One region of the Sphingomonas sp. CFBP 8765 genome, then DNA from elsewhere that is predicted to be linked to it. Evidence: riboswitches for the same ligand, from Rfam matches in the RefSeq annotation. Region 1 holds a riboswitch; the other holds the start of a gene.
What was found. A riboswitch is a leader RNA that binds a small molecule or an ion and turns the genes downstream of it on or off. The one in region 1 is predicted to bind thiamine pyrophosphate.

Region 2: another riboswitch for thiamine pyrophosphate. It lies ahead of IFT87_RS08070 (TonB-dependent receptor domain-containing protein); the one in region 1 lies ahead of thiC (phosphomethylpyrimidine synthase ThiC).

Annotation. Positions count from the first base shown of each region.
Region 1 covers NZ_JACYTY010000002.1:369,620-373,622, forward strand. Annotated here, with positions in the region: partial or broken gene IFT87_RS06245 (sterol desaturase family protein) at 131-486, shown strand; gene IFT87_RS06250 (DUF2141 domain-containing protein) at 407-841, shown strand; gene IFT87_RS06255 (MipA/OmpV family protein) at 911-1,774, shown strand; TPP riboswitch at 1,864-1,971, shown strand; gene thiC (phosphomethylpyrimidine synthase ThiC) at 2,011-3,933, shown strand; gene IFT87_RS06265 (alkylphosphonate utilization protein) at 3,989-4,003, opposite strand, start outside.
Region 2 covers NZ_JACYTY010000002.1:743,182-747,184, forward strand. Annotated here, with positions in the region: gene IFT87_RS08060 (outer membrane beta-barrel protein) at 1-341, opposite strand, end outside; gene IFT87_RS08065 (FadR/GntR family transcriptional regulator) at 549-1,271, opposite strand; TPP riboswitch at 1,436-1,524, shown strand; gene IFT87_RS08070 (TonB-dependent receptor domain-containing protein) at 1,595-3,907, shown strand; gene IFT87_RS08075 (phosphotransferase enzyme family protein) at 3,922-4,003, shown strand, end outside.

The sequences.
Region 1 (4,003 bases):
TACCCGGATGCCGCCGGTATCGATCATTTTGCGGGGGCGATAGGCTAGAGTGAGTGCAAACAGGTGGAGCACCGTCCGGGTGTGGTCGACCTAGGATCTGAATGGCAACGGCGTTCGATCCGGTCCCGTTGCTGTGATAATTCCGCTACGGGTCGTCGCGATTCCGACCCTGGCGGTGCGCTCGGTTTGGCTCTGACGGTCATGACCGTTATGGAGGGGGCCAATCCGATGGGCCGGGAGGTTTTTCCCCGGTTCATGTGGAGGGGAGCATTGGGGACATGGCTGATCACGGCCAGCCACCATCAGCCACATCATGAACGATACAGGTGCAATTATGAGCTCACTTTCCGGTTCTGGGATCGGCTCTGCGGCACCGACCGGGAGCACGGCGATGCGGGCAGCTCGCATGCCAAGGCTGCCGCGCGTGCTGGCGGCGGCCGCGGTCTGGGCCGTTCTGGCGGCAGCGAGCCCGGTCACGCGGCTTGACGTCGAGGTCGACAATCTCCGCTCGGCCAAGGGGTTGATCCGTATCTGCCTGACCGCCGACCCCGATAATTTCCCCGCCTGTGTCGACGATGCCAAGGCACTGACCCGGACCCTGCCCGCCGCGGTCCGGACGACGAGCTTTCCGGGCCTGCCGCAGCGTGGCTATGCGCTGGCGATCATCCATGACGAGAACAGCAACTCCAAGCTCGACACGATCGCGGGTATCCCGCGCGAGGGCTATGGCTTCTCGAACAACGCGGCGGTACGCTTCGGACCGCCGCGCTTTTCCGCAGCACGGTTCATGCTCGCCGGTGATGCCGAAATGCAACAGGTTAGGATGCGTTACATCTTCTGACGGATTGCAACGGACCGAATAGGGTTGCCCCGCGTTGCGCGGTGGAACCTTTTTGTCCGGAGCCCGTCCTTGCGCGCATTCTCACTCGTTCTGACTGCCGCAACCGCGGCCGTCGCCCTCGCCACGCCGGCACTTGCGCAGACGGATCCCAATCCGACCCCGCCAATCACCGATCCCGCCGACAACAACCGCATCACGCTCGGTCTCGGCGTCGCGTCGCTTCCCGATTACGAGGGTGCGGACAGCAACAGCTTCACCCCCGGCGCGGTCGCGATCGGCACGATCCGCGGGCATGACTTCTTCACGCGCGGTACGCAGCTCTATGTGAACCTGATCCCCAATACCGGGTCGGTCGGGATCAACTACGAAGTCGGCGTTATCGCCGCCGTCCGCACCGATCGCACGGGCCGGGTCGACAACCGGCAGGTCCGCGCGCTCGGCAAGATCGACACGGCCTATGAAGTCGGCGGCTTTGTCGGCATCGGCAAGACCGGCGTCATCACCAGCGATTACGACACGCTGACCGCGCGTGTCGCCTATATCCACGACGTGTCGGGCACGCACGACAGCTATGTCATCACCCCGCAGGTCAACTACACGACGCCGCTGTCGGTCCGCACCCTGGTCGCCTTCGGCCTGTCGGCGGATTATGCAGGCAAGGGCTTTGGCCGGACCTATGCCGCGGTCACGCCGATCGGCACGATCAACAGCGGTCTGCGCACCTATGACATCAACGACAGCGGCTTCCGCCGGGTCAACGTCTCCGCGTTTGCTTTGCAGAGCCTGTCGGGCGATCTGCGCCGCGGCTTCGGCGTCGGCGCAGGGGTGCTCTACGGCCGCATGCTCGGCAAGTACAAGGACAGCCCGATCGTCGCGGACGTCGGCGATGCCGACCAGTGGCTCGGCGCGGTGGGCCTGACCTACACCTTCTGATCGCAACCCGCCGATCGATCCGAAACCCCGTGCGGCCCGGCCGTGCGGGGTTTTTCCGTTTGCGCCCCCGTCCGTTGCGCCTATGCTCGCCCTACCCCGGGGGAGCGCCGATCCGCGCTTGAGAGGAAGGCAGGAGCCTTCGACCCGCTGAACCTGATCCGGTTGATACCGGCGGAGGGAGGGAGCGGTCGCCACAGAACCGCATGCCTTGCTCCGAGACCTTTAGGAGCAAGCGCATGGCCGATTACGATCCCCGCATCCCGACCGCCGACATCGGCGTCACCACCGGCCCGATCCGCGGCTCGCGGAAGATCCATGTCGCGGTGCCCTCCAGCCCCGACGTCCGCGTCGCGATGCGCGAGATCGTGCTCGACCCCAGTTGCTCCGAGCCGCCCTTGCGCGTCTACGACACCAGCGGTCCGTACACCGACCCCAGGGCGACGATCGACATCAACGCCGGCCTGCCGCAACTCCGCCGCCAGTGGATCGAGGCGCGCGGCGACGTCGAGAGTTACGACGCGCGCGCGGTCCGGCCCGAGGATAATGGCCAGCTCGGCCCCGACCGCTCGGGCGGCGTCCCGCAATTTCCCGGCAGCATCAAGCGCCCGTTGCGCGCCAGGGCTGGCGCCAATGTCAGCCAGATGCATTACGCACGCCGTGGCATCATCACGCCCGAGATGGAATATGTCGCGACGCGGGAGAATCTCGGCCGCGCGATGCTGAAAGAGTATAAGCGCGACGGCGAGAGCTTCGGTGCGTCGATCCCCGACTTCGTCACCCCCGAGTTCGTCCGCGACGAGGTCGCGCGCGGCCGCGCGATCATCCCCAACAACGTCAACCACCCCGAATCCGAGCCGATGGCGATCGGCCGCAACTTCCTGGTCAAGATCAACGCCAATATCGGCAATTCGGCGGTCGCGTCGAACGTCGCCGCCGAGGTCGACAAGCTCGTCTGGTCGATCCGCTGGGGCGCGGACACGGTGATGGACCTGAGCACCGGCCGCAACATCCACGACACGCGCGAATGGATCCTGCGCAACAGCCCCGTGCCGATCGGCACCGTGCCGATCTATCAGGCACTCGAGAAGGTCGGCGGCGTCGCCGAGGATCTGACTTGGGAGATCTTCCGCGACACGCTGATCGAACAGGCGGAGCAGGGCGTGGATTACTTCACGATCCACGCCGGCGTGCGCCTCGCCTATATCCCGATGACCGCCAAGCGGGTCACCGGCATCGTCTCGCGCGGCGGCTCGATCATGGCGAAATGGTGCCTCAGCCACCACAAGGAGAGCTTCCTCTACGAGCGCTTCGACGAGATCACCGAGATCATGAAGGCGTATGACATCGCCTATTCGCTCGGCGACGGGCTGCGCCCCGGCAGCATCGCCGACGCGAACGACGAGGCGCAGTTCAGCGAGCTCTACACGCTCGGTGAACTCACGCACCGCGCATGGAAGAGCGACGTCCAGGTTATGATCGAGGGCCCCGGCCATGTGCCGATGCACAAGATCAAGGAGAATATGGAAAAGCAGCTCGAGGTCTGCGGCGAGGCGCCCTTCTATACCTTGGGGCCGCTCACCACCGACATCGCGCCGGGTTATGACCATATCACCAGCGGCATCGGCGCGGCGCAGATCGGCTGGTACGGCACCGCGATGCTTTGCTACGTCACGCCCAAGGAGCATCTGGGCTTGCCCGACCGCGACGACGTGAAGGTCGGCGTCGTCACCTACAAGCTCGCCGCACACGCCGCCGACCTCGCCAAGGGTCACCCTGCCGCGCAGATGCGCGACGACGCGCTGAGCCGCGCGCGCTTCGAGTTCCGCTGGCGCGACCAGTTCAACCTGAGCCTCGACCCCGATACGGCCGAGCAATATCACGACCAGACGCTCCCCGCAGAAGGCGCCAAGACCGCGCATTTCTGCTCGATGTGCGGTCCGAAATTCTGCTCGATGAAGATCACGCAGGAGGTGCGTGACTTCGCCGCCAAACAGAACGGCCCCGCCGACACGTTCCTAGCGGCCGATATCGATCAGACCGACGCCAACCGCGCGATCTTCGCCAAGGGTGCGCATGCCGACGCAGAAAAGGGCATGGCTGAAATGAGCGAGAGGTTCCGCGAGAAGGGCAGCGAGATCTACCTCCCCGCGGACGTCTGATCCGCCACATCCCGAACTCCTCCCCCGGCAGGGGGAGGATCAGGGGGTGCGTCCGTTACCGCTTGCGCAC
Region 2 (4,003 bases), 370 kb from region 1:
CTGAACCGGGTGTTGAAATCATAGCCGACCGTGCCGCCGGCGGTGACGCGGGTGCGTCCGAAGATGCGGTTCAGGTCGACCGCCAGCGCCGGCGAAACGCGGATATTGTCGCGCGGTCCGCTGCCGCGCGCGTCGTTGAGACGCAGCACGTTGCTGTCATAGACACTGGTGATCACCGGCACGACACGAAACCGGTCGACATTGCCCGCGACGGGCACGCTGACGGGTGTGTTGACGTTGACCGTCTGTGCCTGCGCACCGCTCACCAAACCGCCGGTCATGGCCGCCGCGAGCGCGACCTTGCCGATCCGTGCAGTTCGCTCGTCTCGAGCCCTTCGCATTGTTTCCCGTCATGTTTTCAATTGCTACCCGCATGATGCGCGGTCGCATTTCGTCCTTCGAGCTATTCCGGCGCTTGTCAAATCTCGACTCGCGGCACCGGGCCCAAGGGCACCGCGTCTCGATAAGTGAAAAGCGCGATCAGGTCGAGTGACGGCGTCGCACGGTGCTGTCCCTTGATCGTACACCGGGTCGCGACGATTCGGGTGTCAGGCCTCGGCGATCAGGCTGAGCACGTCGCCGATCAGGCGTCGCATCGCGTCGCGCGCACCATCGGCATCGCGCGCGGCGATCGCGACGGCGACCGCGGCATGGTCGGCGATGTTCGCGCTGCGCCCCTTGATACGGTTGGTGAAGCGGATCGAGGTGCGAAGCGCGGTTTCGACCACCGACTGGAACTGTGCGTAGAAGGGGTTGCGCGACGCGCGCAGGACGGCGACGTGGAACGCGATGTCCGCGTCGAGTGGATCGTCATAGCTGCGCTCAGCCGCGGCCATCCGCGCCAGCCCCGCCTCGATCGCGACCATGTCCTGTTCGGTGTGGTACAGCGCCGCGAGCGCCGCCGCTTCCGGTTCGATCCCGATCCGCAGCTGGTTGAACTGCTGGAGCAGCTCGACCGAGAATTTGCGGTCCAGCAGCCAGCGCAGCACATCGGTGTCGAACAGGTTCCAGCTGCTCGCTGGCTGGACGATCGTGCCCTGTCGCGGGCGCGCGCTGACCAGTCCCTTGGCGGTCAGCATCTTGACCGCCTCGCGGGTCACCGATCGGCTGACGCCATGCGCCACCGCGATCTCCGCCTCGGTCGGGAAGGGCCGATCCGTATATTGGCCGGTCACGATGGCCTTGCCGAGCAGGTCGAGCATGCCATGCGTAAGGTTCCGTCCCAGATCCCGATTCTCCAGGGCAACGACGTCGGTCAGCACACGCTCCATAAAGCCTGTGTGGCGCAAACCGGTCCGGCTGTCACCCACTGCAAGCGTCTGGGTGGCGTGGATTGTCATATAATTCTGCCGCGCGTGTGCCGGGAAGGCGCTGCGGAAGGGCGAACGGGCAATAACGCTATCCCCGGAAGACCGAACCGCCTAGACGGCGCGCTCCCCGGGGGGCCGCTGACGCGCGGCTGAGAGGTGGGCTGCAGCCCATGACCCGCTGAACCTGATCCGGTTGATACCGGCGTAGGGAGGGCTGGCGGCGCGTCCGTCGTCCCTCCGTGTGGAGTGGACGCAAGACCGTGATGATCCTTCGATTTGACCTGATGACGGGCCGGCCGCCCCGTGTTGCGTGCAGTGCGCTGGCAGTGGCACTTGCTGCTGTGGTGGCCTTCACCCCCGCCGGCGCGCAGACGCAGGCGGATTCGCGGGACGGCGCCGACCCGGTCGATATCCGCGTCGTCGGTCTTCTCGATCCCGAGGGGCTGCTCCCCGACCAGACGGTGCCCAAGTCCGAGAGCGCGATCGCCGCGGCGTTCATCACCAAGCAGGCGCCGACGCTCAACGCGTTCCAGCTGGTCAACCTCCTGCCCGGCGCGACCGTCGCGTCGAGTGATCCTTACGGCTTGTCGACCAGTTCGAGCCTGACGTTGCGCGGGCTGGGGCAGGACGAGATCGGTGTGACGATGGAGGGCGCGCCGCAGAACGACATTGGCTATTATTACGCCTATCCCTCGCAGTTCGCCGATACCGAGAATCTGCAACGCATCGCGCTGGCGCAGGCCGCGGTCGATATCGCGTCGCCGACGCTGGGCGGTGCGGGCGGGTCGCTGTCGCTCTGGCTCGACGATCCGAGTGCGGCGCCGCGCGGGCTCGTCGACCTGTCGATCGGGTCCTATGCGGCGCGGCGCGGCTTCGTCCGGCTCGATAGCGGGCGGATCGGCCAGACGGGGCTGCGGGCGTTCGTCTCCTATTCGAACACGCGCGCGAACAACTGGCGCGGTGCCGGCCATGACACGCGCCAGCATGTCGATGCCAAGCTGCTCGGCGAATGGGGCAACGGCAACCGCGCGAGCCTGGCGCTGTCGTTCAACGATGCAAACTCGTCGACCTATCGCAGCCCGACGCTCGCCGAATGGCGCGCCCAGGGACGCGATTTCAACTTCGATGCGCGGTACAGTGCGGGCAACACCAATTACTGGCGGCTCTACCGCGCGCCGTTCCGCAACCTCTATGCGTCGGCGCCGGTGCATCTGGCGCTGGGCGCGGGGGTGACGCTCGACAGCACCAGCTATCTGCAGTTCGGCTACGGCAATTCGCCCTATGGCACGCAGCTCGGCACGACCGGCAATTTCCTCGGCATCGAGCCGCTCGCCGATCCGATCGCGCTGCCGGGCGCGGTCGACGGGGTCGCGACGGTGCTGGGCAACTATACAGGTGACCAGCGCCGCGTGGGCACGGTCAACACGCTGACGATCGAGCGGGGCATCCACCGGCTGACCGCGGGGCTGTGGTTCGATCACGGCATCGACCGCGTCGTCCAGTCCTACACCGCGGTCGGCGCCGATGGCGCACCGGCCGATCGCTGGGGCTATCGCGCAAAGGCGATCCGGACCGCCGACGGCCGGTTGCTCGCCTATGAGAACCAGCGGACCGTGACGGTGACCAAGGCGGCGTTCCTGGCCGACCATGTCACGCTGACCCCGCGTCTTGCGGTCGATATCGGGTTCAAGGGCGTCAATGTGCTGCGCAGCGGGCGCAATTACTTGCCCGGCCCGCAGGACAGCGTCCGTCTCGACAGCTTCGCCGCGCTGCCGCGGGCGGCGGTGCATTACGAGATCGACGACCGGCAGCAGCTGTTCGCCAACATCACCACCAACTTCCGCACGCCGAACGAGTTCACGCTCTACGACAGCTATGCGGGCGGTGCGCTGGTCAGCGCGGGGACGACCGCGCTGAAGAACGAATATGCCGTCTCGCAGGAGCTGGGCTATCGCTATATCGGTACAGCGCTGTCCGCATCGGTGACGGGGTTTCATTATGATTTCCGCAACCGCCAGCTGGCAACGGTCATCAATAGCGGCGGCGCGCTGGTCAATTCGACGCTGAATGCCGGGGGACAGAGCTCCTACGGGATCGATGCCGAGATCGACTATCGCCCGGCGCGCGGTGTCAGCGTCTATGTCTCGGGCGAATATCTACGCGCGCGAATCAGCGACGACCTGCCGGTTGGCGACGATTATCTGCCGACCCGCGGCCGGCATGCGGTCTCGAGCCCGACCGTCCAGGTCGGTGGCGGCGGGACCTATGACGACGGACGGTTGTTCGGCAGTGTCGCGGTGAAATATGTCGGCCGGCAATATGCGACCTTCGTCAACGACGAGAGCATCAAGGGCTATGCGACGCTCGACCTGTCGGTCGGCGTGCATCTGGCGTCGATGCTCGACGGCAAGCGGACCGACCTGCGGCTGAACGCGATCAACGTGACCGATCCGCGCGTGCTGGCGGGGGTGCAGTCGGTCTCGACCAATGCGCGTGACGTGATCGGGCGCGGCGGGACGCTGATCGCGGGATCTGCGCCGACCTATTATGTCGGAAGTGGTGCGGCCGTCATGGCGACCATCTCGCGCGGCCTGTGACCGGAGCGCGCGCGATGATCGGCGCGGGCTCGCCGGCGGCGCATCTGGTCCACGGGATGGGCACGGACATGGCCGCACCGAGCTGGCCGGCGATCA